4 regions of the Citrobacter sp. CFNIH10 genome follow, and region 1 is predicted to be linked to each of the others. Evidence: predicted binding sites of a transcription regulator. Region 1 holds the regulator's gene; each other region holds the start of a gene.

Evidence for each region. The regulator PurR, encoded in region 1, represses purine synthesis genes. The targets are predictions, from matches to a motif close to CANGCAAACGTTTGCNTG.
Region 2: a site for PurR is predicted at 3,489-3,506, ahead of purM (phosphoribosylformylglycinamidine cyclo-ligase). Genes of this name have one in related genera too.
Region 3: a site for PurR is predicted at 4,206-4,223, ahead of pyrD (quinone-dependent dihydroorotate dehydrogenase). Genes of this name have one in related genera too.
Region 4: a site for PurR is predicted at 5,021-5,038, ahead of glyA (serine hydroxymethyltransferase). Genes of this name have one in related genera too.

The regions. Positions count from the first base shown of each region.
Region 1 covers NZ_CP026216.1:3,661,291-3,668,527, forward strand. The annotation lists gene cfa (cyclopropane fatty acyl phospholipid synthase) at 1-157, opposite strand, end outside; gene punC (purine nucleoside transporter PunC) at 450-1,655, opposite strand; gene punR (DNA-binding transcriptional activator PunR) at 1,767-2,699, shown strand; gene purR (HTH-type transcriptional repressor PurR) at 2,696-3,721, opposite strand; gene C2U53_RS21530 (YnhF family membrane protein) at 4,015-4,104, shown strand; gene C2U53_RS21535 (MFS transporter) at 4,272-5,438, shown strand; gene sodB (superoxide dismutase [Fe]) at 5,485-6,066, opposite strand; gene C2U53_RS21545 (C40 family peptidase) at 6,193-7,026, opposite strand.
Region 2 covers NZ_CP026216.1:5,039,298-5,046,534, reverse strand. The annotation lists gene ppk1 (polyphosphate kinase 1) at 1-1,565, opposite strand, end outside; gene purN (phosphoribosylglycinamide formyltransferase) at 1,754-2,395, opposite strand; gene purM (phosphoribosylformylglycinamidine cyclo-ligase) at 2,392-3,429, opposite strand; gene C2U53_RS28820 (6-phospho-beta-glucosidase) at 3,692-5,122, shown strand; gene upp (uracil phosphoribosyltransferase) at 5,305-5,931, shown strand; gene uraA (uracil permease) at 6,027-7,237, shown strand, end outside.
Region 3 covers NZ_CP026216.1:3,264,629-3,271,865, reverse strand. The annotation lists gene rlmKL (bifunctional 23S rRNA (guanine(2069)-N(7))-methyltransferase RlmK/23S rRNA (guanine(2445)-N(2))-methyltransferase RlmL) at 1-1,185, opposite strand, end outside; gene C2U53_RS19415 (YcbX family protein) at 1,283-2,392, shown strand; gene zapC (cell division protein ZapC) at 2,389-2,931, opposite strand; gene pyrD (quinone-dependent dihydroorotate dehydrogenase) at 3,111-4,121, opposite strand; gene ssuE (NADPH-dependent FMN reductase) at 4,365-4,940, shown strand; gene C2U53_RS19390 (sulfonate ABC transporter substrate-binding protein) at 4,933-5,907, shown strand; gene ssuD (FMNH2-dependent alkanesulfonate monooxygenase) at 5,904-7,049, shown strand; gene ssuC (aliphatic sulfonate ABC transporter permease SsuC) at 7,061-7,237, shown strand, end outside.
Region 4 covers NZ_CP026216.1:5,102,220-5,109,456, forward strand. The annotation lists gene C2U53_RS29070 (DUF5107 domain-containing protein) at 1-1,796, opposite strand, end outside; gene C2U53_RS29075 (ROK family transcriptional regulator) at 1,910-3,103, shown strand; gene C2U53_RS29080 (DoxX family protein) at 3,179-3,601, shown strand; gene glyA (serine hydroxymethyltransferase) at 3,650-4,903, opposite strand; gene hmpA (NO-inducible flavohemoprotein) at 5,231-6,421, shown strand; gene glnB (nitrogen regulatory protein P-II) at 6,518-6,856, opposite strand; gene glrR (two-component system response regulator GlrR) at 6,917-7,237, opposite strand, start outside.

The sequences.
Region 1 (7,237 bases):
CTTGTAAAACGCGTTTGAAAAAATCGGGGTTTTTAACGCGTATATCTGCTGGTGAAGAGCCGTTGATGGCAATGCCCGCGCGGCTTAATAATTCGTTAGTGATACGGTACCAGTCGTCATCCGGTACGCTGACTTCTTCTATACACGATGAACTCATAGTTTCTCCATCACTGGTCGGTGATCAGAACCTTAAAACAGCGTAGACGCTTTTTGGGCTTTGTGAGAAATCTCACGGAAACATTCCGCGAGTCTATTATCCGACGTAGAACAGAGGAAGGGAGGACCCCTTGCCGAAAAGGCCATCCATGGGGAACCGGGAACGCTCCGGTTCCCGTTAACACATAATAATTATCGTAATTTTTAACAACCGAAATTTAGTATAGGCCTCAAAAAACGATGATACAACCAAAAATTGTTAGCCGACTAATTAACGGTGATTATGAGTGATATCAATGGGATTCGCTGTGGGCAATCCCGCAATTATCATGCTGCGCACAGTCGTTAGAAGGATGCAGTTGCATCTTATAGCCCAGTCCAGCCAGTACCACCGTAGACAACATCACGCTGGTCGTGGTCAACAGCGGTGTGCTGATAAGCCAGGAAACGACCAGGCTTGCCAGGAAGCACAGACCCAACTGCAGGGTATTTTGCAGGGCTGCGGCACGACCCGTCGCCTGCGGGAATGGACGCAGCGCCTGGGCAACCACAATCGGGTAAATAGCCCCGTTGGCAATCGCCATTATGCAGAAGGGGATCAGGATCTCTGCAAGCGTGATGTGATGGATAAAACTTGCCGCCCAGGTTGCCACCACGCTCAGCGCATAGATAACCAGCAGCCAGGGCAGGAGCTGTTGTCCCTGCCATTTTTGCAACGCGGCGCGACAGCCATAGCCGCCAATCAGAAAAGCAATGGTCTGCGGTACGTAGCTCAGCCCAATCACCGCCGGGCTGTAGCCCATTTCACTCAAAATAAACGGGGAACCGGTCAACCACGCAAAGAAGCTGGCAGAACAGGCGGCGTAAATCAGGACGTTGCCGCGGTACGCTTTCGCACGCAGCAGGGTGGTGAACGTCAGTTTGTCCTTGCTGTCATCGCGAGCCCGGGTGGTGGGCTTTAAAAACAGGGCGGGCAGCATCAGCAGCAGCGTGATGAAAAACAGCGTGGCAAAGATCGCCTGCCAGGAAAGATGGGTCAGAATCCAACTGCCTAATAACGGCGCCAGTGCAGGAGACAGCCCGACCAGCGGCATGATGGTCGCGAAAATGCGGTTAATTTTATGAGAAGGATAGTAATCGGTAACCAGCGCCTGCCAGATGACGGTCGCCGCGCAGACTCCCACGGCCTGAATAAAACGCAGTACTAACAGGCCCGTTGCGCTCTCCACCCACAGCATACCCAGGCTACCGAGGGCGAAGACAGACAGACCCAGCAACAGGATCGGTTTACGGCCATAACGGTCAGAGAGGGGTCCCCACAGCAGTTGGGCGACGGCAAAGCCTGCTAAAAACAGACTCAGGCTGGCGCTGACGGCAGAGGCCGGTGTTTGCAGGTCAGATTGAATGGCGGCAAAAGCGGGCAAATACATGTCGGTTGCCAGAAAACCCAACACGCTGAGCCCTGCCAGCCAGACTAAAAACCCTTTTCCTGGTTGCATAGTTGTACTCTAATTTTGATTAATCACACTGGCGCAGAGTGTAGGGAGTGAATTTGGGCTTGTGAAACGGTAATATTTGTTTATTGCATTCAAAAATTTTGTAGGCAGATTATGTGGTCAGAATATGCGCTGGAAGTGGTCGATGCCGTGGCACGCAACGGGAGCTTCAGTTCCGCGGCCCAGGAGTTGCACCGGGTGCCTTCAGCGGTCAGCTATACGGTTCGCCAACTGGAAGAGTGGCTGGCCGTCCCGCTTTTTGAACGTCGCCATCGTGATGTGGTGTTAACCCCGGCGGGCGCCTGGTTTTTGAAAGAAGGCCGCTCTGTCATCAAAAAAATGCAGATCACGCGTCAACAGTGTCAGCAGATCGCTAACGGCTGGCGTGGGCAACTCCCCATTGCGGTGGACAATATCGTGCGCCCGGAACGCACGCGGCAATTGATCGTCGATTTCTACCGCCACTTTGATGACGTGGAACTACTGGTCTTCCAGGAGGTGTTTAATGGCGTGTGGGACGCGCTGTCAGATGGTCGGGTCGAACTCGCCATCGGGGCAACCCAGGCGATCCCGGTTGGCGGACGATACACTTTCCGCGATATGGGTAAGCTGAGCTGGTGTTGTGTCGTTGCCAGTACGCATCCGCTGGCCGCCATGAGCGGGCCGTTAAGCGATGACACGTTGCGCAACTGGCCGTCGCTGGTGCTGGAAGATACCTCCCGCACGCTGCCGAAACGCGTGACCTGGCTGCTGGACAATCAGAAGCGGGTGGTGGTGCCGGACTGGGATTCTTCCGCGACTTGTATCAGCGCCGGACTCTGTGTCGGCATGGTCCCGACACATTTCGCCAAGCCGTATCTCAACAAGGGGCAGTGGGTCGCGTTAAATCTGGAGAATCCTTTCCCGGATGCGGCCTGTTGCCTGACCTGGCAGCAGAATGATATGTCACCTGCGCTGATCTGGCTGCTGGATTATCTGGGAGACAGTGAAACGCTGAACAAAGAGTGGCTGCGGGAGCCCGATGAGACTCCCGCAGAAGAGGCTTAACGACGGTAGTCGCGGAACGGGCCATCCGCCACGGAGCGGCGCTCCACCAGGCGCGGGTGGACTTCAATAGACTGCGACTCTTCGCGTTTATTGACGATACGGTCCAGTAACATATTAAAGGCCGTCTCACCCAGTGAATCTTTCGGCTGGTGGATGGTGGTCAACGCTGGTGTAAAGAAGCGGGCGTTGCGCACGTTGTCGTAGCCAATCAGCGACACGTCCTGCGGGACGCGCAGACCCATCTCATCAGCGGCGCAAAGGGCGCCCATCGCCATGACATCGCCGCCACAGAAGACCGCCGTTGGGCGATGCGCCTGCGACAGAATTTGCTGCATGGCGCGGTAGCCGGATTCCGGCTCGAAGTCGCCTTGAACAATCCAGTTTTCAGGCACTTTAATCAGCGCTTCATCCATCGCTTTCATAAATCCGGCCAAACGGCCTGCGCCGGTGTTACGCTCCATCAGTCCTGGGATCACGCCAATTTCGCGATGTCCACGCTCGACGAGGTAACGGCCTGCCATGTAGCCGCCCTCGAAGGCGTTATCAATCACCGTATCAGTGAAGTCGGCTTTGGCTTCGCCCCAGTCCATCACCACCATTGGGATATGACGATATTCTTCCAGCATCGAGAGCAGGGGATCGGGGTATTCGGAACACATTACCAGCAGGCCATCAACGCGTTTTTGCGCCATCATCGACAGATAGGCACGCTGCTTTTCCAGGTTGTTCCAGACGTTGCCGAGGATCAGGGTATAGCCCTTCTGGAAGCAGTTCTTCTCAACCGCTTCAATAATTTCAGCAAAATAGGGGGCTTCGCTGCTCGTCGCCAGCAAACCGATAGATTTGGTATGGTTAACTTTCAGGCTACGGGCAACCGCGCTGGGGGAATAGTGCAATTCTTTGATTGCCGCCCACACTGCATTGCGTGTTTCTTCAGCGACGAAACGCGTTTTGTTAATTACGTGTGACACGGTTGTAGTGGAAACGTTTGCGCGCTTCGCTACATCTTTAATTGTTGCCATTAAATCTCACTCCAGACCCAACCTGAACATTAAATTACGCCAAGTAAACGTTTGCCTTTACTCATCCTGTGCCCAACGTCAGGGCTGCGGCACGCCGGGAAACGACACGGAACGTCAGGAAGGGGTCAATGGCCGGTACGCTAATCAAGTAAGCGTCGAATTTTGTCTGATCTTTACGAAAAGGGGAAGTATTAAAAGCACATATCACTCTAAATCGTGGGAGATTTTTACACTCAAGTGTGTAAAAATGCGCTATATCACTTTTTGTGTGGGTATAAAAAGGAGAAAAGTTGATGAGCACCGATCTGAAATTTTCATTAGTGACCACGTTTATTGTCCTGGCTTTAATCGTTGCGGGCGGCCTGACGGCGGCACTGCACTGATCCCCTCGGGGGAGTTCCTGCTCCCTCGAACCTCCCGCCATATTGTTATTGAATTTGCAAAAGTCTTTTGTATTTTTGTTAACTTCTCTTTTTTTGTGATTGATGTCATGCTTTTGACTCTTTGTTAAGCATCGCGCCCTGTCGCGAAGAGCCGGAGTCATCACTGCATGAAAATCAATTATCCGTTACTGGCGCTGGCCATTGGTGCGTTTGGCATCGGTACCACCGAATTCTCGCCAATGGGTCTGCTGCCCGTCATCGCGCGTGGCGTTGATGTGTCTATTCCCGCGGCAGGTATGCTGATTAGTGCCTATGCGGTCGGCGTGATGGTCGGCGCGCCGTTGATGACGCTGTTGCTGTCACATCGCGGACGCCGTAATGCGCTCATTTTTCTGATGGCTATCTTTACGCTCGGTAACGTGCTCTCGGCGATTTCACCGGATTACACCACGCTGATGTTGTCACGTATTTTAACCAGCCTTAACCACGGCGCATTCTTCGGCCTGGGCTCGGTGGTGGCGGCAAGCGTGGTGCCGAAGCACAAACAGGCGAGCGCCGTTGCGACCATGTTTATGGGGCTGACCATCGCCAATATCGGCGGTGTGCCGGCGGCGACCTGGCTGGGTGAAACCATCGGCTGGCGAATGTCGTTTATGGCGACAGCGGGGCTGGGGGTTATCTCGATGTTGAGTCTCTTCTTATCATTGCCAAAAGGCGGTGCCGGGGCGCGCCCGGAAGTGAAAAAAGAGCTGGCGGTGCTGATGCGTCCTCAGGTGCTCTCCGCGCTACTGACTACCGTACTGGGAGCGGGCGCCATGTTCACGCTCTATACCTATATTTCGCCTGTTCTGCAAAGCATCACCCATGCGACACCGGCCTTTGTGACCGGGATGCTGGTTCTGATCGGTGTGGGCTTCTCCATTGGCAACTACCTCGGAGGGAAACTGGCCGATCGCTCGGTTAACGGCACGCTGAAGGGCTTTTTGCTGCTGCTGATGGTAATTATGCTGGCGATCCCTTTCCTGGCGCAGAATGAACTGGGCGCGGCGGTCAGCATGGTGGTCTGGGGGGCGGCAACCTTTGCGGTCGTCCCTCCGTTACAAATGCGCGTCATGCGTGTGGCTCATGAAGCGCCGGGTCTCTCATCTTCCGTGAACATTGGCGCGTTTAACCTTGGAAATGCGCTGGGCGCTGCGGCTGGCGGGGCCGTCATTTCAGGCGGATTAGGTTACAGCTTTGTTCCTGTGATGGGGGCGATTGTGGCGGGTATGGCGCTGTTGCTGGTGTTTATCTCGGCGAGAAAACAACCTGAACAGGTGTGCGTCGCCAGTTAACGGCAGGACAAAAACGCAGAAGGGATTCCCTTCTGCGTTATCTTTTTTACGCGGCGAAGTTCTTCGCTACAAACTCCCAGTTTACCAGCGCCCAGAAGTGTTCCAGGTAGCCAGGACGCGCATTGCGGTAGTCAATGTAGTATGCATGCTCCCATACGTCGACGGTCATCAACGGCGTGGCGTCGGTGGTCAACGGCGTGCCAGCGTTGGAGGTGGAAACGATAGCCAGCTTGCCCTCTTTTCCTTTAACCAGCCAGGTCCAGCCAGAGCCGAAGTTTTTGATCGCCGCGTCGGTAAATTGCGCTTTGAACTCGGCAAAGCTGCCGAAAGAGGCGGCAATCGCGTCAGCCAGTTCGCCGGTTGGCTCGCCACCAGCATTCGGTGCCAGGCAGTTCCAGTAGAACGTGTGGTTCCAGACCTGAGCAGCGTTATTGAACACGCCGCCTTCCGAACTGCGTACGATCTCTTCCAGTGATTTCCCTTCAAAGGCGGTGCCTTTGATCAGGTTGTTCAGGTTGGTGACATAGGTCTGATGGTGCTTGCCATAGTGATATTCCAGCGTCTCGGCGGAAATGTGCGGCGCAAGCGCATCTTTGGCATACGGTAGTGCAGGTAATTCGAACGACATTGCTTCTCTCCTTATTATTAATAGTATTTCGCGCAATAACCTTATTGTGCGTAAGGATAGGGTAGCAAATTGAAAGGTGAGACAAAAGATGAACTTACCCTGTTGCGTTAACAACAGGGTAAAGTTTTAACGAATGGTTTTGGGCGTCATGACCCGGCGAGCGCCGACATAGTGGCGTTGCCAGTAATCTTCGCTGAGCGATGTGATCTGGATTTCCTGACCGCTGCGCGGTGACTGAATAAATTTGCCGTTGCCGACATAAACGCCGACGTGATCGGCAGTACCACGTCCCTGAGTGCGGAAGAACACCAGATCGCCATTTTTCAATTCCCCACGATCAATCGGTGCGGCATCACGCAGGTGATACATTTCATTTGCTGTGCGCGGAATACGGAATTTAACCAGATCTTTATAAGCGTAATAAACCAGACCGCTGCAATCGAAACCGGTGCGCGGAGACGTACCACCCCAGCGGTACGGCTTGCCAATCTGACTCATTAATTTGTTCATCGCCGTGCTGGTCGCTTTTTGCACTTTCACTTTATGGGCATCCGCAATCTTTCCTGACGCCGTGTTCTTCACTTTCACACACGTCGGCTTGTGTCCTTTACGCGGGGTGCACTTTTCACTCCAGCTGACAGCGGCTGTCTTTTTCGCAGCGACGGTTTTACTTTTGCGACTGGCTGTTTTGCTGGTTTTGGCAGAGGCGGTGATTTTTTTCTTAGAAGAAGAGGCGGTTTTCGTGCTGGTTTTGCTGGTCGTTTTCCTGGCGGTTTTTTGATTGGTTTTATTCGTTTTTTTTGCTGTTGCCGTACTTTTCTTTTTGTTGCTGGTTTTCTTACTATCCGTAAGACCAGCCGTATCCCTGGCTTGCTTGGACGCATGTGCCATCGGCATAAAGGGAATCGTTGTAAATAGCAAAGCACAGAGCGTGAGGGAAAGTCGGTTTATCCGCGCCACTGAGCATTCCTCTGTTAAGGCAGGTCGCAATCATACCTGCGTGTGATTTACAAAACCTGATGATTCTAATCTATAGAAACGAATAAAGTTAATAGCTTTTATTGTTAAAAATACGGTTTCGCTATTGAGTGCAAAAAAAAACAGCAGCCAAAGCTAAATCTGCTTATTTAGCGCACACTTTCGACACAGGCACTGAGGAAACTATTATTGG
Region 2 (7,237 bases), 1.4 Mb from region 1:
ATTTCACGATCGATCATCTCATACAGCAGGCGGCGCGAGTTTTGCGGCGAGACCAGCAGATAATCAAACGTCACCGGGCGATACGGGTTCTCGATAAAATTGAACACCCGACGGACTTCGTTAGTGATCCGCGCGTCGGCGGTCAACAGCGAATAGTCGGTATACAGACGCGCGGTTTTTTCGTTGAAATTACCGGTGCCGATATGGGCGTAACGCACCACCTCTTCGCCTTCTTTGCGCGAAATCAGGAACAGCTTGGCGTGAATTTTTAAGCCTGGCGCGGAGAAGATGACATGCACGCCCGCTTCCGTCAGGCGTTTCGCCCAGTGAATGTTGGCCTCTTCATCAAATCGTGCCTGTAACTCCACCACAACGGTCACTTTTTTACCGTTATGGGCGGCGTGGATCATTGAGTCGATGATCCGCGAGTCTTTTGCCACGCGGTAGATGTTGATTTTGATTGCCAGCACGCTCGGGTCAAACGAGGCCTGGCGCAGCAGTTCCAGAACGTGCTCAAAGGTGTGATACGGATAGTAAAGCAACACATCGCGTTCACGAATGGCGTCAAATCCGTTACGGAACTTCTCTTTATCAAACCAGATATGGCGTAAGCGCGGCAGCGGCTTATTCACCAGATTGGCTTTGCCGACATTAGGGAAGTTAATGAAATCTTTGAAGTTGTGATAACGCCCGCCGGGAACGATAGAGTCATAGCGTGAAATCGTCAGCTTCTCGCGCAGCACTTCGACCAGTGCATTAGGCATGTCGCGCTGATAAACAAAACGCACCGGCTCGGCGGTCAAACGCTGTTTCAGGCTGGAGGACATCAGCTCCATCAGGCTGGATTCCATCTCGTGCACCAGATCGTACTCGGCGTCACGGGTCATCTTCATGGAATAGGCATTCAGTGCGTCATAATCAAAGAAGCCCTTAAAGATGTCGTCCAGACAGTAGCGCAGAATGTTATCCAGCAGGATCATTGGTTTACGGCGACGCGGGGCTTCCGGCGGCAGATTCACAAAGCGTGGAACCTTGTCAGACGGAATTTCCAGCAGCGCATAGCGAATGGTGTCGCCGCGAATAATTTCGACTGCCAGATAGGTGTAGTCATCCTTCAGGAACTGTACCAGATCCGTTTCGCGGTTAATTAAAATAGGGGTGATGTGCTGGCGCAGATACTGTTTGAAATAGTGGCGCAGCCAGCTTTGCTGATTGACTGACAGTTGACGCTCGTTGATCAGGAAGATCTGATTACGCGCCATCTCCAGCAGCAGTTCGTTATACAGGCCATCGAATTCCTGGTCGGCTTTCAGTACGCGGGACTGGATTTTGCCTAACAGGTGGCGAGAATGTGAATTTGAACCCTGTTCTTCGCTGATGATGATGCGACGTTTGAGCTCTGCGAAGCGAACTTTGTAGAATTCATCCAGGTTATTGGAATAGATGCCTAAGAAACGCATCCGTTCAATTAGCGGGTTTGATTTATCCGCGGCTTCCTGGAGCACACGTTCGTTGAACGCTAACCAGCTGAGCTCTTTCTCGATATAAAGCTTTTCCTGACCCATTAATACTTATACTCCGTTTTATTCACGGGACACTGCCTGATTATTATGGCGAGCATTGCGCTCAGATGTCCAACTGTGCCAGAAAAATATGACAATAAACCGTCTGATCGCAAAGGGGAAGGGGGACTGGAGGTCTGAAGAGAAGCGCTGGCCGGATAAGGGATGACATCCGTTATCCGGCACCGTTTTTACTCGTCGGCAGCGTAGCCCTGTGGCGGCAGGCGAACACCGTCCAGCCAGGCGGCGTTATCGCGCATTTTCAGCCGTCCGTCCACAAACCAACTGACGACCAGCGGGTAAATGGCGTGTTCCTGAACCTGAACGCGGGCGGTGATTTCATCTTCGTCATCGCCCTCAAAAACCGGAACTTTGGACTGCAAAATGACCGGTCCGCCGTCGAGCTCGTCAGTGACAAAGTGGACCGAGGTGCCGTGTTCCTCATCGCCGTTTTCCAGCGCCTGACGGTGGGTGTGCAAACCGGGATATTTGGGCAACAGGGAAGGGTGAATATTCAGCAGTCGACCGTTGTAGTGCGCGACGAACGCCGGGCTCAGAATGCGCATAAAACCGGCCAGCACCACCACGTCAGGCGCATACGCGTCGATCTCAAGGATCAGCTCGCGGTCAAATGCTTCACGGCTGGAAAACTGATCCGCCGTCAGCGTATGGGCCGGGATTGCCGCTTTTCTGGCACGCTCAAGGCCGAACGCGTCGGCCTTGTTGCTGAATACTGCCCGCAGGGTGCCGTTGATTTTCTTCTCTTTGCAGGCATCAATAATCGCCTGCAAATTGCTTCCGTTACCGGAAATAAGCACCACAATATTCATTATTCAATAACCACGCGCTGCGCGGAATCGGAAGCCTTGATGACGCCGAGCTTCCAGGCTTTTTCACCTTTTGCCTTCAGCAGGGTAAGGGCGTTGTCTACTTCTGCCGCCGGAAGAGCAATGACCATGCCGACGCCGCAGTTAAAGGTACGATACATTTCATGCTGGCTGACGTTGCCGGCGCTTTGCAGCCAGTTAAAAACAGCTGGCCACTGCCAGGAGGATTCATCGATCACCGCCTGCGTGTTGTCCGGCAGTACGCGCGGAATGTTTTCCCAGAAGCCGCCGCCGGTCAGGTGCGCGATAGCGTGCACATCAACCTTTTCAATCAATTCCAGAATCGATTTCACGTAGATGCGGGTCGGCGCCAGCAGGTGGTCGGCCAACGGTTTGCCTTCCAGAACCGTCGTTTCTGGATCGCAGCCGCTGACTTCAACAATTTTACGTACCAGTGAGTAACCGTTGGAGTGCGGACCGCTGGAACCCAGTGCAATCAACACATCGCCATCGGCCACTTTGGAACCGTCAATGATGTCTGATTTTTCGACCACGCCGACGCAGAAACCCGCGACGTCATAATCTTCACCGTGATACATCCCCGGCATTTCAGCGGTTTCCCCGCCGACCAGCGCGCAGCCGGATTGCAGGCAGCCTTCGGCGATACCGTTAATCACGCTGGCTGCGGTATCCACATCCAGTTTGCCAGTGGCGTAGTAGTCGAGGAAAAACAGCGGCTCAGCACCCTGAACGACCAGGTCGTTGACGCACATCGCCACGAGATCAATGCCGATGGTATCGTGACGCTTCAGATCCATCGCCAGACGCAGTTTTGTCCCGACGCCATCAGTACCGGAAACCAGCACTGGTTCACGATATTTTTGCGGCAATGCGCACAGCGCACCGAAGCCACCCAAACCACCCATCACTTCCGGGCGGCGAGTTTTCTTCACTACGCCTTTGATTCGATCCACCAGAGCATTACCCGCGTCAATATCAACACCGGCATCTTTATAGCTAAGAGAGGTTTTATCGGTCACTGCCTGGTTCCCCACGTTTTCTTACGGTAAAAGTAAAATTCGGCGCAATTCTAGCAGGGAAAGCAAACGTTTGCGAGCCTGTGTTGCATCCGTTTTTATCTGTCGAGATTTGCTGCATTTTCTCCGCGGCGCGGTGTTTTTATGACCTGAACCACGAAAATGAAACCGGGTTCAGTTTCACCCTTGAAAGCAGTGCCGGGATTGCTCAGTATCATACTGAAACCGGTTTCTGTTTTGTCATAGCAAATTAACGAGGGAAACTATGTCTGGATTTAACGCGAATTTCATGTGGGGCGGGGCGGTCGCCGCTCATCAGCTTGAGGGCGGCTGGCAGGAAGGCGGAAAAGGGATCAGCGTTGCTGACGTCATGACGGCGGGCGCTCATGGCGTGGCGCGAGAAATTACCGATGGCGTGCTGCCCGGCAAAAACTACCCTAACCACGAGGCGATCGATTTTTATCATCGCTACAAAGAAGACATTAAGCTTTTCGCTGAAATGGGCTTTAAATGTTTCCGGACGTCCATTGCCTGGACGCGCATTTTCCCACTTGGGGATGAAACGCAGCCAAACGAGGCGGGACTGCAATTTTACGACGATCTGTTTGATGAATGCCTGAAGTATGGCATTGAACCGGTAATTACCCTGTCGCATTTCGAGATGCCCTACCATCTGGTGACGGAGTATGGCGGCTGGCGCAACCGGAAGCTGATCGACTTTTTTGTCCGCTTTGCGAAGGTCGTCTTTACCCGCTATCAGGGCAAAGTGAAGTATTGGATGACCTTCAATGAGATCAACAACCAGGCCAATTACCATGAGGATTTTGCACCGTTCACGAACTCCGGCCTGAAGTATCAGCCAGGTGAAGATCGTGAACCGGTAATGTACCAGGCGGCGCACTATGAACTGGTGGCCAGTGCGCTGGCGGTGAAGGCGGCACGAGAAATTAACCCGGCATTGCAGATCGGCTGCATGATCGCCATGTGCCCCATCTACCCACTGACCTGTGCGCCAAACGACATGATGATGGCGATGAACGCCATGCACCGTCGCTACTGGTTTACCGATGTGCATGTGCGGGGGAAATATCCGCAGCATATTCTCAACTATTTTACGCGCCGCGAGTTTGACCTCGATATCACGGAAGAAGACCGTGTTGCTCTGTCCGAAGGCTGCGTCGACTACATCGGTTTTAGCTATTACATGTCGTTTGTCACCAAAGCGACAGACGATAACCCGCAACTCGATTATGACGAGAGCAAAAGTCTGGTCTCCAATCCCTACGTACAGAAATCGGACTGGGGCTGGCAGATTGATCCGGTGGGATTGCGCTATTCGCTGAACTGGTTCTGGGATCACTACCAGTTGCCGTTGTTTATCGTTGAGAACGGGTTTGGTGCGATTGATGTTCAGTTGCCTGACGGCACCGTGGATGACAGCTACCGTATCGAGTATATGGCGGCACATCTTCGTGAAATGAAAAAAGCGGTGGAAGAGGATGGCGTGGATCTCATGGGGTACACGCCGTGGGGATGTATCGATCTGGTTTCTGCGGGAACGGGAGAGATGAAAAAACGCTACGGGTTTATCTACGTTGATAAAAATAATGACGGTAGTGGGACGCTGGCGCGCAGTCGTAAGAAATCTTTCGCCTGGTATCAGCAGGTGATAAAAAGTAACGGTGAATCCCTCTGATTTCAGCCACTTGATACTTGGCCCCGCACAGAATGCGGGGCGTGTTTTATACTCATCACCCAAACGTATACTACTTTGCTTGATCCAGGTCATGCATACGTTATGTTGCGCCAGAGAGGAAAAGCGGTATAATCCGGCGATTTTTTTTGTGGTTGCCACTCGTCTGAGGAAAGGAGAAGAGTATGAAGATCGTGGAAGTCAAACACCCACTCGTCAAACACAAGCTGGGTCTGATGCGTGAGAACGATATCAGCACCAAACGCTTTCGTGAACTCGCCTCGGAAGTAGGCAGTCTGCTGACCTACGAAGCGACTGCGGGCCTGGAAACCGAAAAAGTAACCATTGAAGGCTGGAATGGTCCGGTCGAAGTGGATCAAATCAAAGGCAAAAAAATTACCGTTGTACCTATCCTGCGTGCCGGTCTGGGCATGATGGAAGGCGTGCTGGAAAACGTACCCAGCGCACGTATCAGCGTGGTCGGCATGTACCGCAACGAAGAAACGCTTGAGCCGGTCCCGTATTTCCAGAAGCTGGTATCCAATATCGACGAGCGCATGGCGCTGATCGTCGACCCGATGCTGGCAACCGGGGGTTCTGTTATCGCCACTATCGATCTGCTGAAAAAAGCGGGCTGCAGCAGCATCAAAGTGCTGGTGCTGGTGGCGGCCCCGGAAGGGATCGCCGCGCTGGAAAAAGCGCATCCGGATGTGGAACTCTACACCGCGTCGATCGACCAGGGCCTGAACGAGCACGGATACATTATTCCGGGGCTGGGTGATGCCGGCGATAAGATTTTTGGTACGAAGTAAGTGAATAACTGATAAATAGCCGACTTTAAGAGTCGGCTTTTTTTTGAATAAAACAACTCAACGATTCATAACAAACACACTCAGAGGAAAACACTATGACGCGCCGTGCTATCGGGGTGAGTGAAAGACCGCCACTTTTACAGACAATCCCGCTTAGTTTGCAACACCTGTTCGCCATGTTTGGCGCAACCGTGCTGGTGCCAGTTCTGTTTCATATCAACCCGGCTACCGTTCTGTTGTTCAACGGGATCGGGACCTTGCTGTATCTCTTTATCTGTAAAGGAAAAATTCCTGCCTATTTAGGTTCAAGCTTCGCGTTTATCTCACCGGTTCTGCTGCTGTTGCCGTTGGGATACGAAGTGGCGCTGGGCGGCTTCATCATGTGTGGTGTGCTGTTCTGCCTGGTTTCTTTCATTGTCAAGAAAGCGGGAACCGGCTGGCTGGACGTGATGTTTCCTCCTGCGGCAATGGGCGCAATCGTTGCCGTCATCGGTCTTGAACTGGCAGGCGTGGCCGCTGGTATGGCTGGATTGCTGCCTGCGGAAGGACAATCTGCGGATTCGAAGACCATCATTATCTCGATGGTGACGCTGGCGGTGACCGTGTTTGGCTCGGTGCTGTTTCGTGGTTTCCTTGCGATTATCCCGATCCTGATTGGGGTACTGGCAGGTTATGCACTGTCATTTGCGATGGGCGTGGTTGATACCACACCGATTGCCGAGGCGCACTGGTTTGCGCTGCCGACCTTCTACACGCCGTGCTTTGAGTGGTTCGCCATTCTGACTATTCTGCCTGCGGCGCTGGTGGTGATTGCCGAACACGTCGGTCACCTCGTGGTCACGGCGAATATCGTCAAAAAAGATCTGGTTAGCGACCCGGGCCTGCATCGCTCGATGTTTGCCAACGGTTTGTCGACGGTGATTTCTGGCTTCTTTGGCTCCACGCCCAACACCACCTACGGTGAGAACATTGGTGTAATGGCAATCACCCGTGTTTACAGTACCTGGGTAATTGGCGGCGCGGCGATTTTCGCGATTCTGCTGTCCTGCGTCGGTAAACTGGCGGCGGCGATCCAGATCATTCCGCTACCGGTGATGGGTGGGGTGTCATTGCTGCTGTACGGGGTGATCGGGGCATCCGGTATTCGCGTGCTGATTGAATCGAAAGTGGATTACAACAAAGCGCAGAACCTGATCCTGACCTCTGTCATTCTGATCATTGGCGTCAGCGGCGCGAAAGTGCACATTGGCGCGGCGGAGCTGAAAGGAATGGCGCTGGCGACGATCGTTGGGATCGGTCTGAGCCT
Region 3 (7,237 bases), 400 kb from region 1:
ATAGTCTTCCGCCACCGTTGCCGGTTTGCTGTCCGGCGTGCTTTCCGCTACATGGTAGTTTTTCTGCACACAGTCCAGCGGGCCGTTTTTCGCTTTGAATTGTTTGTCCGCGCGCAGTTGCAGGCTGCTTAGCAAATCCGGTGAGGCGCTGAACAAAGAGAGATTCCAGCCGCCGAACTGGTTCTTCATGGTGCGTCCCAGCAGGCTGTGCAGCGCAATCAGCGCCGGCTCGCTGTCCAGACGTTCGCCGTAAGGCGGGTTGCTGATCACCGTCCCGTAAGGACCTTTCGGCAGCGGATTGCTCAGCTTCGCCACGTCTTTGACTTCGAAGGTAATCAGTTCGCCAATCCCTGCGCGACGGGCGTTGCTGCGCGCGCGTTCGATCACTCGGGCATCACTGTCAGAGCCGTAAAAACGCGAGGTATATTCAGCCAGACCTTTGCGGGCGCGGGTTTGCGCTTCCGCCTTCACGTCCTGCCAGATAGCGTCATCATGCTGCGCCCAGCCGCTAAAGCCCCAACGCCCACGGTGTAAGCCCGGTGCGCGATCGGTTGCCCACATCGCCGCCTCAATCAATAGCGTGCCCGAACCGCACATCGGGTCGAGCAATGGAGTTCCCGGCTGCCAGCCAGAGCGCATCACAATCGCCGCCGCCAGCGTCTCTTTGATCGGTGCCAGACCAGTGCGATCGCGATAGCCGCGCAGATGCAGACCGTCACCGCTTAAATCCAGCGCAATGCTGGCCGTGTCTTTATTCAGCCAGACGTTTACGCGGATGTCTGGCGATTCGCGATCGACATTCGGACGCGGCAGTTTTTTACGCGTGAAGGCGTCAACAATCGCATCCTTGACTTTCATCGCGCCGTACTGGCTATTGCGAATGGTGTCGTTCAGCCCGCTGAAGTGGACAGCAAAGGTCGCACCCGGATTAAACATTGCCGTCCAGTCGATGGCCTGCACACCAAGGTAAAGGTCTAAGTCACTGTAAACTTTGCACTCACCCAACGGTAAAATAATGCGCGAGGCCAGGCGACTCCACATCAGGCTCTGGTAAACAAGCCGGGTGTCGCCCTGGAAATGGACCCCACCCTGAACCACCTGACACTCCACGGCGCCGAGGCTTTCCAGTTCAGTTTTTAACAGCTCTTCCAGCCCACGGGCCGTACTGGCAAACAAAGAATTCATAGCGTCACTTATACTCGAAGAAAATTGCTGCGCATTATAGCTAATATGGGCGCTATGTCATAAAGTTGAAGGCTTATTTCTTTCGAGGGACTGTACCGTGTTGACGTTATCCAGACTTTTCATCCACCCCGTCAAATCAATGCGTGGCATTGGGCTGACCCACGCTCTGGCAGACGTCAGCGGTCTGGCTTTTGATCGTATTTTTATGGTTACCGAAGCCGATGGCACCTTCATCACAGCGCGTCAGTTTCCACAAATGGTGCGCTTTACCCCCTCGCCCCTGCACGATGGCCTGCATTTGACCGCGCCTGACGGCAGCAGCGCGCTGGTGCGGTTTGCTGATTTTGCCGCCCAGGATGCGCCGACGGAAGTCTGGGGCAACCATTTTACCGCGCGAGTCGCCCCCGATGCGATTAATCAGTGGCTTAGCGGCTTCTTCTCCCGCAGCGTGCAACTGCGTTGGGTGGGACCACAGTTGACCCGGCGGGTTAAACGCCACGCGGGCGTGCCGCTCTCTTTTGCCGATGGTTTCCCGTATCTGCTGGTGAATGACGCTTCGTTGCGCGATCTGCAGCAGCGCTGCCCGGCGGGGGTGCAGGTTGAACAGTTCCGCCCCAATATCGTGGTCTCTGGTGCTACGGCATGGGAAGAAGATAGCTGGAAAGTGATCCGTATTGGTGAGGTCATTTTTGACGTGGCGAAACCGTGCAGCCGCTGTATTTTTACCACGGTCAGTCCGGAAAAAGGGCAAAAGCATCCCTCCGGTGAGCCGCTGGCAACGCTGCAAACCTTCCGTACCGCGCCGGACAATGGCGATGTCGATTTTGGGCTGAACCTGATCGCCCGTAATAGCGGCGTGATTCGCGTGGGCGATGAAGTGGAGGTTTTATCGACCGGTCCGGCTCGCGTTTATGGCGCCGCCGACACCGGGGAGACGGTTGAAGTCGCGCAGCAACCGAATGCGACGGTCACCATCGACTGGCAGGGACAGGCGTTTCAGGGGAACAATCAACAGGTATTGCTTGAGCAACTGGAAAACCAGGGGATCCGGGTACCCTATTCGTGTCGGGCGGGAATTTGCGGCTGCTGTCGTATCAAACTGCTGGAAGGCGAAGTGAACCCGCTGAAGAGATCGGCACTTGGCGATGATGGCACCATCCTCAGCTGTAGCTGCGTGCCAAAAACCGCGCTGAAGCTGGCGCGTTAAACCGCCTGTTCCAGGCTGAAGCTGTGCGGACGAAACGACGGCTTCAGTCGGTCATTCATTATTTTAATCGCATCACCAAGCTGCATCGTCCGCCCGGCCACAACCACCCCGGGTTGCGCCAGCAGGCACAGCGCCGCATTTTCGCCAGGCTCTACCACTAACAGATTGATTTGTTCCTGGGTATCGCTCAGCCAGACACAAGCCGCATCGCCAGTGCCGGGTACCCAGTTTTCGCCGTGCGCCACAAAGTGCCAGCTTTTCGGCATTTGGGGTTTCAGATAGCGAATGGCCACCAGCGCATTGAGCACCAGCTCAGCTTTCTGGTCTTTAGAGAGCTCAAGGTCGCGGCACTTTTCTTCAAAGGAGAAGTACAGCGCGGCATCGTCAACGCAAAAACCGGACGGTGAGAATGCATCCGGGGTGAGCATTTTGCGGGCAAAACGCGAGCGAAATAACATGCCATTGGCTAAATCGAGCATCATTCGGTCATGCTCTTCGTCATAATACCAGCGCCAGTTATCGTCAGGTTTAATTCGCATTGTTTTCTCTCCCCTCTCCATCGCCCCGTTGCAAAATTGTCCTTTTTCGCCGCTTCGTTTATTACCTTAATAAGCAAAGCTTAAAATGTTTAAATAAGCAACAGTGAAAGAATATAAAACAACCAGGGGAGGAAATAAACCCCTGGTTGTCTGATATTCTGATAAAGAGAGAGAAAAAATCAAATATGGGTAACGATTTCTTTAATCAGTGGCGGACCTTTAAAAATAAAACCAGAATAAATCTGAACCAGCGACGCCCCGGCAGCCATCTTCTCGCGCGCGGCAATCACTGAGTCGATACCGCCAACGCCAATAACAGGCAACTGACCTTTTAATTCCTGAGACAGACGGCGGATAATTTCTGTACTTTTTAATTGCAGCGGACGACCACTTAAGCCACCCATTTGATCGCAATTTTTCATTCCCTGAACCAAAGAACGATCGAGTGTTGTATTGGTGGCAATAACACCATCAATATTATGGCGTACTAAACTATCGGCAACCTGGATCAGTTCTTCCTCAGAAAGATCCGGCGCGATCTTTACAGCGATCGGAACATATTTCTGGTGGATCTTTTGCAGATCGTTTTGTTTATTTTTAATCGCCGTAAGCAAATCATCCAGCGCGTCGCCATATTGTAATGAACGTAATCCCGGCGTATTTGGCGAGGAGATATTAATGGCAATATAACCGGCATAGGCATAGATTTTTTCCATACAAATCAGATAGTCATCTTTACCCTGCTCAACCGGCGTATCTTTATTTTTGCCGATATTAATTCCGAGCACCCCGTCATAATGGGCCTTTTTAACGTTCTCGACCAGGTTATCAACGCCGTGGTTATTAAAGCCCATACGGTTGATCAAACCTTCGGCATCGACCAGGCGGAACAGTCTTGGCTTATCATTGCCGGGCTGTGGACGCGGGGTCACGGTGCCGATCTCGATCGAGCCAAATCCCATCGCGCCCAGGGCATCAATACACTCCCCGTCCTTGTCCAGACCAGCAGCCAGACCAAGCGGATTTTTAAAGGTTAATCCCATACAGGTGACCGGTTTCGCCGGTACCTTCTGGCGGATCAACGCTTCTAGAGGCGTTCCCGTCACACGACGTAATTGCTGAAAAGTTAATTCATGAGCGCGCTCTGGATCGAGCTGGAAAAGGGCTTTACGAACGAAGGGGTAGTACATGAACTCTCCTGGATTCCCGGTGTGCAAACCGGGGGCGTATTATGGGTGATATCGAACAAAAAGGGAATTGACCTGCGGCAATAAAAAGCAAACGTTTTCCCTGGCAGCTTCTTTTTATGCAATTTTCAGCTTTTCAATTCCGCATAAATCATTTCGATTCCCGATTCCCCTCTGTCAGACTGCAAAAATTGTTATCAATGTTAAATAAAAGCGAACAATTGGTTATAAGGGGAGAATGCAATTATGCGCGTCATCACTTTGGCGGGAAGCCCACGCTTTCCCTCTCGATCCAGTGCTTTACTGGAATATGCCCGGGAAAAATTGAACGGTCAGGACGTTGAGGTGTACCACTGGAATCTGCACAACTTCGAGCCTGAAGATCTGCTGTATGCCCGTTTCGACAGCCCGGCATTGAAAACACTGGTCGCACAACTGAAAGAGGCGGACGGCCTGATCGTTGCCACGCCGGTTTATAAAGCCGCCTATTCCGGGGCGCTAAAAACGCTGCTCGATCTGCTCCCCGAACGGGCGCTGGAAGGTAAAGTCGTCCTGCCTCTGGCGACAGGCGGCACCGTTGCACATCTGCTTGCCGTCGATTACGCGCTGAAACCGGTGCTCAGCGCCCTGAAGGCGCAGGAGATTTTACACGGCGTCTTTGCCGATGACTCCCAGGTGATCGACTATCAGCATAAGCCGCATTTCACGCCCAATTTACAGCTGCGTCTTGATAAAGCGCTGGAAACGTTCTGGCACGCCCTGCACCGCCGCGACGTTAAGGTTCCTGCTTTTGATACTGTGCGAGGTGCGGCCCATGCGTAATCTTCTCAAAGCTCGTACGGCATGGCTGGCATTCGCCGGACTGCTGGCCTTTTGCGGACTGACACAGGCGGCGGAGCCCTCACCTGATGCCCTGCGTATAGGCTATCAGAAAGGCAGCATCAGTATGGTCCTGGCGAAAAGCCACCAGCTGCTGGAAACACGTTATCCCGGAACCAAAATATCCTGGATTGAATTTCCCGCCGGACCGCAAATGCTGGAAGCCCTGAACGTCGGCAGTATTGATCTGGGCAGCACCGGCGATATTCCGCCCATTTTCGCCCAGGCCGCTGGCGCAGATTTAGTGTACGTCGGCGTAGAACCGGCGAAACCGAAAGCCGAAGTGATTCTGGTGCCGGAAAACAGCCCCATCAAAACGGTGGCGGAACTGAAAGGCCATAAAGTGGCGTTCCAGAAAGGATCCAGCTCGCACAACCTGCTGCTGCGCGCCCTGCAACAGGCCGGGCTGAAATTTACCGATATCCAGCCGACGTATCTTACCCCTGCCGATGCCCGAGCGGCGTTCCAGCAGGGTAACGTTGATGCATGGGCCATCTGGGATCCTTACTATTCCGCTGCATTATTGCAGGGCGGTGTGCGCGTACTGAAAGACGGCAGCGATTTGAAGCAAACGGGATCGTTCTATCTCGCCGCGCGACCGTACGCTGAGAAGAACGGCGCGTTCATTCAGGGCGTGCTGGATACCTTCAGTCAGGCAGATGCGTTAACCCTCAGCCAGCGGCAGGAAAGCATTGCCCTGCTGGCGAAAACAATGGGACTGCCAGAGCCCGTGATTGCGTCATATCTCGATCATCGCCCGCCGACCCGCATTTCACCGGTCAGTGACGCTGTAGCCGCGTTGCAACAACAAACCGCAGATCTGTTTTACGACAACCGCCTGGTACCGAAAAAAATCGATATCCGCCAGCGCATCTGGCACCCCACTCAACAGGAAGGAAAATCATTATGAGTCTGAATATGTTCTGGTTTTTACCGACGCACGGTGACGGTCACTATCTGGGGACGGAGGAAGGCTCGCGTCCGGTGGATCATGGCTATTTACAGCAGATTGCGCAGGCGGCGGATCGTCTGGGATTCACCGGTGTGTTGATCCCCACCGGGCGATCCTGTGAAGACGCGTGGCTGGTCGCGGCATCAATGATCCCGGTAACTCAGCGACTCAAATTCCTGGTCGCATTGCGCCCGAGCGTCACTTCACCGACAGTCGCCGCACGGCAGGCCGCTACGCTTGACCGCCTCTCCAACGGTCGCGCGCTGTTTAACCTGGTCACCGGCAGCGATCCACAGGAACTGGCGGGCGACGGTGTGTTTCTCGATCACAGTGAACGTTACGAGGCCTCTTCGGAGTTCACCCAGGTCTGGCGTCGTTTATTGCAGGGTGAAACCGTCGACTTCAACGGTAAGCACATTCACGTTCGCGGAGCGAAACTGTTCTTCCCGCCCATCCAGCAACCCTATCCCCCACTTTACTTCGGCGGCTCTTCAGATGTCGCCCAGGATCTGGCCGCTGAACAGGTCGATCTGTACCTCACCTGGGGCGAACCGCCTGAGCTGGTGAAAGAGAAGATAGCCCAGGTACGAGCCAAAGCGGCGGCGCGTGGGCGTAACATTCGTTTTGGCATTCGCCTGCACGTCATTGTCCGTGAAACCAACGAAGAAGCATGGCGAGCCGCGGACCGGCTGATCGCTCACCTTGATGACGACACGATCGCGAAGGCGCAAGCGGCGTTTGCCCGGACGGATTCTGTCGGTCAGCACCGAATGGCGGCGCTGCATAACGGCAAGCGCGACCAACTGGAGATCAGCCCGAATTTGTGGGCCGGTGTGGGTCTGGTGCGCGGTGGCGCCGGGACCGCGCTGGTCGGCGACGGACCGACGGTGGCGGCGCGCATCAACGAGTATGCCGCGCTGGGCATCGACAGCTTTGTCCTTTCCGGCTACCCACATCTGGAAGAGGCGTACCGGGTCGGCGAACTGTTGTTCCCGCATCTGGACGTCGCGATCCCGGAAGTCCCACAACCGCAACGCCAGCATCAGCAGGGTGAAGCGGTGGCGAATGAATTTATCCCGCGTAAGGTTGCGCAAAGCTGAGGAGAACCGTGATGGCAACGCCAACGAAAAAGTGGTTGTTACGCGTTGCCCCCTGGTTTTTACCGGTGGGCATCGTCGCCGTCTGGCAACTGGCCTCCTCCATGGGCTGGCTCTCCGGGCGTATTTTACCCTCACCGGAAGGGGTGATCATCGCCTTCTGGACGCTCTCCGCCAGCGGCGAACTCTGG
Region 4 (7,237 bases), 1.4 Mb from region 1:
CCGTTAAAGCGCAAACTCTGCGTTACTTTTGCCAGTGCATCTGCATGATCGCCACGCGCCATCGCAAGCCGGGCCAGTGCCCAGAAGGCCGCGTCGCGACAGTTTCCGCTCCAGCTCGCCTTGTAGTAATGATCCCAGGCCTGCTGGCAATCGCCCTGGCGCTCCCGCGCAGCGGCTAACAGCATACTGGCTTCGCCATCGCGCGGGTTTTTGTTCAGGTGATGCGCCCGCGCTAATGCCGCTTTCGCGCAGCGTTCAGCTTGCGCCCAGTCAGCCTGGTTCAATGCCAGCGTCCCCAGTGCAACGTTGTTGCGGTAATCCAGCGGATCTATTTCCAGCGCCCGGCGATAGTAATCCCCGGCGTAACGACTGGCGTGGTTGTACTGCTCCAGATGCTGACCGATAAAGTAAAGTTCATCAGTGTTAGATAATGCCTCCGGCTGTGCCGGGGCCGTTGCCGCCGAGGGCAGCGGCAAATCGTCAGCAATATGCTCTTCGTATTGCAGCAATGTCTGACCGTCGTGACGGGTGACCGTCATGGTGATCCGCGCATAGCCCGAATCGACAAGCGTCGTTAGCCAGCTTTTCCCCGGTGCCAGCGTCAGCGTGGTTTCGAAGAAAGGCGCGCCGTCTGCACTGAGCGTCACTTGCACATCCTGCAATGGCGCAACCGCATAGACACCAACGGACAGCTGGCTTTCATCACGCACCAGTCGCAACGCCAGGTCGGTACTGGCGTTTTGCACCATTCCTAATTCACTGTATGGCAGGAAGTTCTGGACGAATACCTTCTCTTCATAAGGTGCAAGCCAGGTGAAATCCGGCTGATTGTCGGTAAACACCCCGGTCATTAATTCGATGTACGGGCCATTCTCATCGGTCAGGTTACGATCCCAGGCCACGCCAAAATCCCCGTAGCCCCAGCTCCACTGCTTTTTCCCCGGCGAGATGTGATGATCGGCAACATGGAGCAACCCGCCGCGCTCACCGTGATGCCAGGCACCGACAAAATCATAGTCCGATTTTTCCGCCATGTACGAAGTCGGCACCGGCACATTCTTATAGCGGGAGATATCCACCCCTGCCGAGTAGTCAACTTTGTAATAGGTGCCCGTGGCGATCGGAAAAGCGGAGACATCGCGCTTGCCGTGATCGAACACCGCCGTGACATCAGGCGGGAACACGCTTTGATGATCGTCGCCGCCCTTCACCGCCGGGTTCGCCCACCATAAAAAATGACGTGGCGTGGCGTTGCCGTTGAAGACTTTACCGGTGATTTCTATCAACGCGCGATCCGGGTAGAGGGTGAATCCAGTCATCACCTGCAGACCGCGCATCGGCTCCACTTCACCCATCCAGACGGTTTGTTCGCCGTGTTCCCCTGCCCGCTGTGTAAAATCTACCGGCATAAAAGTGGTGGGGCGATGGTGCTGCGGCCAGTTAAATTCGATCCCGCCGGAGATCCACGGCCCCAGCAGGCCAACCAGCGCAGGCTTCACCACTTCGTTGTAATAGACAAAATCGCGCTGCTGCACTTTGTCATACGCACGGTGAATACGCCCCCCCAGTTCGGGCAGCAGCATGACGCGGATAAAATCGTTTTCCATCCACACGGCCTGGTAATCGCGCATTTCGCGCTTGCCGGTCAGGGTGTCGATCACGCCGTAGGGGTAAACCGCACCTGAAGAGCCCTGATAAACCCGTTTTTCCAGAAACATCGGGTTCGGATCTTCCTCACCCACCGTCCAGGTCGGTAGTGAGAGGGTTTCCTGCCAGACCTTAACAGAACCGTACATGCTGCCTCCACTCAATAAACAAAAGTAAAATGTCATCTTGTGGCTATTGTGTGGCAGTTAACTGGCGGTAAAATGCGCAATGCTCACGCAATATAGTTAAGGGAGTTAAGTGTATGCAGCGTTCGGGATTCAATAACGCCCGGGTCAGACAGGCGAATAAACAGATCTTCCTGTCGCATTTGTGGCGCGAAAAGCAGCTCAGTAAATCGCAACTGGCGCAGCTCACCGGCCTGTCGATTCCGGCGGTGAGTAACATTCTTGAAGAATTGCTGGACGAAGGGCGGCTGTGCCACTCCCGTGAAACGCTGAGCCAGCGCGGACTCAGCAACGGGAGTTTTCATCTGCCGGTACAGGGCGCGTGGACGCTGTGTATCAACGTCACCCCGACCAGTCTGACCAGCCAGCTGGCCGATGCGCGTCTGGTGGCGGTTGGCGACTGGCAGCATGAGGTGATTAACGCCGCGACGCCTGACGCGCTGCTTGCCGCAATAGCCAACCACTGGCGGCGCTGGCGTCAGCGCTATCCCGACACCACGATCAACCTCGCGCTGGGCGTCCACGGTCAGGTGGATCCGATCACCGGTGCGTCGAAAACGATGCCGCAGGCACCGTGGAAAACGCCGGTGGAAATCAAGTATCTGCTGGAGGAACGACTCGGTATACAGGTCCGCCTCGACAACGACTGCGTGATGCTGGCGCTGGCGGAAAAGTGGCAAAACCCGGCGGCCAACGAGGACTTCTGCGTGATTAACGTCGATTACGGCATTGGCTCATCGTTCGTCATTCACGACAATATCTGGCGCGGCAGCCTGTACGGCAGCGGTCAGATTGGGCATACCATTGTTAACCCCGACGGGATCGCCTGCGACTGCGGTCGTTATGGTTGTCTGGAAACCGTCGCCTCCCTGAGCGCGCTGAAAAAGCAGGCCAGAGTCTGGATGAAGGCGCAGCCAGTGCCGGGAAGGGATCCGGAAACGCTGACCACGGATTTACTGATCGACGCCTGGCGCAAGGGTGATGTACGCATTCAGGCATGGGTGGAACATGCCGCCAGCGCGATTGGTTTAAGCCTGTATAACTTTCTTAATATCCTGAATATCAATCAGATCTGGCTGTACGGACGCAGTTGCGCCTTCGGTGAATCCTGGCTCAATACGCTACGGCAACAGACGGGATTTAACCCTTTCGATCACGGCGATAACCCGCGGGCGAAAGCGACGCAAATTAGCGTTGGCACGCTGACCCGCGCCCAGCAACTGATGGGCATTGGCTATCTGTACGTGGAGTCGCAACTGAACGAAATATAAGCTTATGGCGCGAATGGCGAGGCTCGGGGTTGTGTAGTAGTTTTAAAGTACATTACTCATGCTAATGAGCCTGCTATGAACACGTTACGTTATTTTGATTTTGGAGAATCACGCCATCTGTTTTTATTGATTGCCCGTATTGCGCTGGCAATTCTGTTTATTATTTTTGGCTTTCCTAAACTGACAGGGTTCGACGGTACCGTACAATATATGACGTCTCTCGGTACCCCTGCGCCGATGCTTGCTGCGATCATTGCCGTTGTTATGGAGGTTCCGGCAGCGATACTGATTGTGCTGGGCTTTTTCACGCGTCCACTGGCGGTTATTTTCGTTTTCTATACGCTGGGTACCGCCGTGATCGGTCATCACTTCTGGAATATGACCGGTGATGCGGTGGGACCGAATATGATTAACTTCTATAAGAATGTCAGTATCGCAGGCGGTTTTCTGCTGCTGGCGCTGACGGGGCCGGGCGCGATTTCCATTGACCGGCGCTAAAAAGGAAAAAGGCCGCATCGGCGGCCTTTTGCTTGCAGCAAAACGGAATTATGCGTAAACCGGGAAGCGTGCGCAGATATCCAGAACTTTCCCTTTGATGCGCTCAATCACCGCTTCATCATTGATGTTGTCAAGCACATCACACATCCAGCCCGCCAGCTCTTTCGCTTCCGCTTCTTTAAAGCCGCGACGCGTAATGGCCGGAGAACCGATACGGATACCGGAAGTGACGAACGGGCTCTTCGGATCGTTCGGCACGCTGTTTTTGTTCACGGTGATATTGGCACGACCCAGCGCGGCGTCAGCTTCTTTACCGGTCAGGTTTTTGTCCACCAGATCCAGCAAGAACAGGTGGTTTTCAGTACCGCCGGACACCACTTTGTAGCCACGGTTCAGGAACACTTCCACCATCGCTTTGGCGTTTTTCGCAACCTGCTGCTGGTAGACTTTGAACTCTGGCTCCATCGCTTCTTTCAGTGCAACCGCTTTACCGGCAATCACGTGCATCAACGGGCCGCCCTGCGCGCTTGGGAAAACGGCAGAGTTCAGTTTTTTGTACAGCTCTTCATCACCGCCTTTCGCCAGGATCAGGCCGCCGCGCGGACCCGCCAGGGTTTTGTGGGTGGTGGTGGTCACAACGTGTGCATGCGGAACCGGGTTCGGGTAAACGCCTGCGGCAATCAGACCCGCAACGTGGGCCATATCAACGAACAGGTACGCACCGATGCTGTCAGCGATTTCACGCATTTTTGCCCAGTCAACCACGCCGGAATAAGCTGAGAAGCCACCGATGATCATTTTCGGTTTGTGCGTCTGCGCCAGCTGCGCCATCTCTTCGTAGTCAATTTTACCGGACTCATCGATACCGTAAGGTACGATGTTGTACAGTTTGCCAGAGAAGTTCACCGGAGAGCCGTGAGTCAGGTGGCCGCCTTGCGCCAGGTTCATACCCAGAACGGTATCACCGGGTTGCAGCAGCGCGGTGTAGACCGCGAAGTTAGCCTGAGAGCCGGAGTGCGGCTGTACGTTAGCGTAGTCTGCGCCAAACAGTTCTTTGGCGCGATCAATCGCCAGTTGCTCAACGATATCGACGTATTCGCAGCCGCCGTAGTAGCGCTTGCCCGGATATCCTTCAGCGTATTTGTTAGTCAGCTGAGAGCCCTGCGCCTGCATGACACGCGGACTGGTGTAGTTTTCGGAGGCGATCAGTTCGATGTGCTCTTCCTGACGTACTTTTTCCTGCTCCATAGCCTGCCACAGTTCGGCATCATAATCGGCAATGTTCATTTCACGCTTTAACATCCGCATCTCCTGACTCAGCTAACGATAGAATTTTTGGCCTTAAAAGGCGGTCCTGTTGGACAACGGGCAACAGTATAACTGAATCATTCTGTGATAACAGGTCTTGACAAAGGAATTTACGCAAACGATTACCTTCACAGGACACAAGGCTTTGCGGAATGAAGACCTTACGAATTTCAACGGATTTCTTTTCAGGTTTGTGATGCAGATTTTTCACGTTGTAACGTTTAACACGTAAAGCGTCAAAGAACCATTTACAAAGCAGGGATATTTTTTATAAGATGCATTTGACATACATCATTAAAGATTCACATAAAGGAAGACCGTATGCTTGACGCCCAAACCATCGCCACTGTAAAAGCCACCATTCCCCTGCTGGTAGAAACCGGCCCCAAACTGACCGCCCATTTTTACGATCGCATGTTCGCTCATAACCCTGAACTCAAAGAAATTTTTAACATGAGCAACCAGCGTAATGGCGATCAGCGTGAAGCCCTGTTTAATGCCATTGCCGCTTATGCCAGCAATATTGAGAATCTGCCCGCCCTGCTGCCCGCGGTTGAGAAAATCGCCCAAAAGCACACCAGCTTTCAGATAAAACCTGAGCAGTACAACATTGTCGGTACACACCTGCTGGCAACCCTCGACGAAATGTTCAGTCCAGGCCAGGACGTGCTGGATGCGTGGGGCAAAGCCTACGGCGTGTTGGCGAATGTCTTTATCAACCGCGAAGCGCAAATCTACAGTGAAAACGCCCGTAAAAACGGTGGCTGGGAAGGCACGCGTCCGTTCCGGATCGTAGCGAAAACCCCGCGCAGCGCACTGATTACCAGCTTTGAACTTGAACCGGTAGACGGCGGCACCGTGGCCGAATACCAGCCTGGCCAGTATCTTGGTGTCTGGCTGAAACCGGAAGGCTTCCCGCATCAGGAGATTCGTCAGTATTCTCTGACCCGTAAAGCGGATGGTAAAAGCTACCGTATTGCCGTGAAACGTGAAGAAGGCGGTCAGGTATCAAACTGGCTGCATAACCATGCGAACATCGGCGATGTCGTGCATTTGGCCGCACCGGCTGGCGATTTCTTTATGGCAGTCACCCCGAATACGCCGGTTTCCCTGATCTCTGCTGGCGTCGGTCAAACGCCCATGCTGGCAATGCTGGATACGCTGGCAAAAGCAAACCACACCGCGCAGGTCAACTGGTTCCACGCCGCAGAAAACGGCGACGTCCATGCGTTTGCCGATGAAGTGAGTGAACTGGGTAAAACGCTGCCACGCTTTAGCGCCCATACCTGGTATCGTGAGCCAACCGAAGCCGATCGCGCGAAAGGGACGTTTGATAGCGTTGGGCTGATGGATTTGAACAAACTGGAAGGCGCAATCAGCGATCCGGCGATGCAGTTTTATCTGTGCGGTCCGGTGGGCTTTATGCAGTTTGCCGCGAAGCAGCTTGTTGAGCTGGGTGTGAAAAACGAAAACATTCATTACGAATGCTTCGGCCCGCATAAGGTCTTGTAATGACGTCATGCCTGATGGCGCTGTGCTTATCCGGCCTATAGGATGCAGGGCCGGATAAGGCGTTTACGCCACCATCCGGCATGCGCACGGCGCGGCTTAAATTGCCGCGTCGTCTTCTTCACCGGTACGGATACGCACCACGCGCGCCACATCAAAGACGAAGATCTTACCATCGCCGATTTTGCCCGTCTGCGCTGTGCGAATAATGGTATCCACGCAGGTTTCAACGATATCGTCTGGTACGACGATTTCAATTTTCACCTTCGGCAGAAAATCCACCATGTATTCCGCGCCGCGGTACAGCTCGGTATGCCCTTTCTGACGCCCAAAGCCTTTCACTTCGGTGACGGTCATCCCGGTAATACCGACTTCAGCCAGCGCTTCACGCACATCATCGAGCTTGAAGGGTTTAATAATCGCATCAATCTTTTTCATGCTAGTCCTTGAAAAGGTCGCCTGTCTTTTAATCGGGTAAACGTAACATATTACGCAACGTTATTCTTTGAAATCGTTTGCATCCAGCTCATGGCGCGACAGGAGTTTGTAGAACTCCGTCCGGTTACGGCCCGCCATTCTTGCCGCATGCGTCACATTGCCTTTGGTGATTTGCAGCAACTTGCGCAGATAGTTCAGTTCAAACTGGTTACGCGCTTCAACAAAAGTCGGCAGCGCGGTATTTTCCCCTTCCAGCGCCTGTTCCACCAGCGCATCGCTGATAACCGGCGAAGAGGTCAGCGCCACACACTGTTCAATCACGTTCACCAGTTGACGCACGTTGCCCGGCCAACTGGCGGTCATTAGCCGCTTCATTGCATC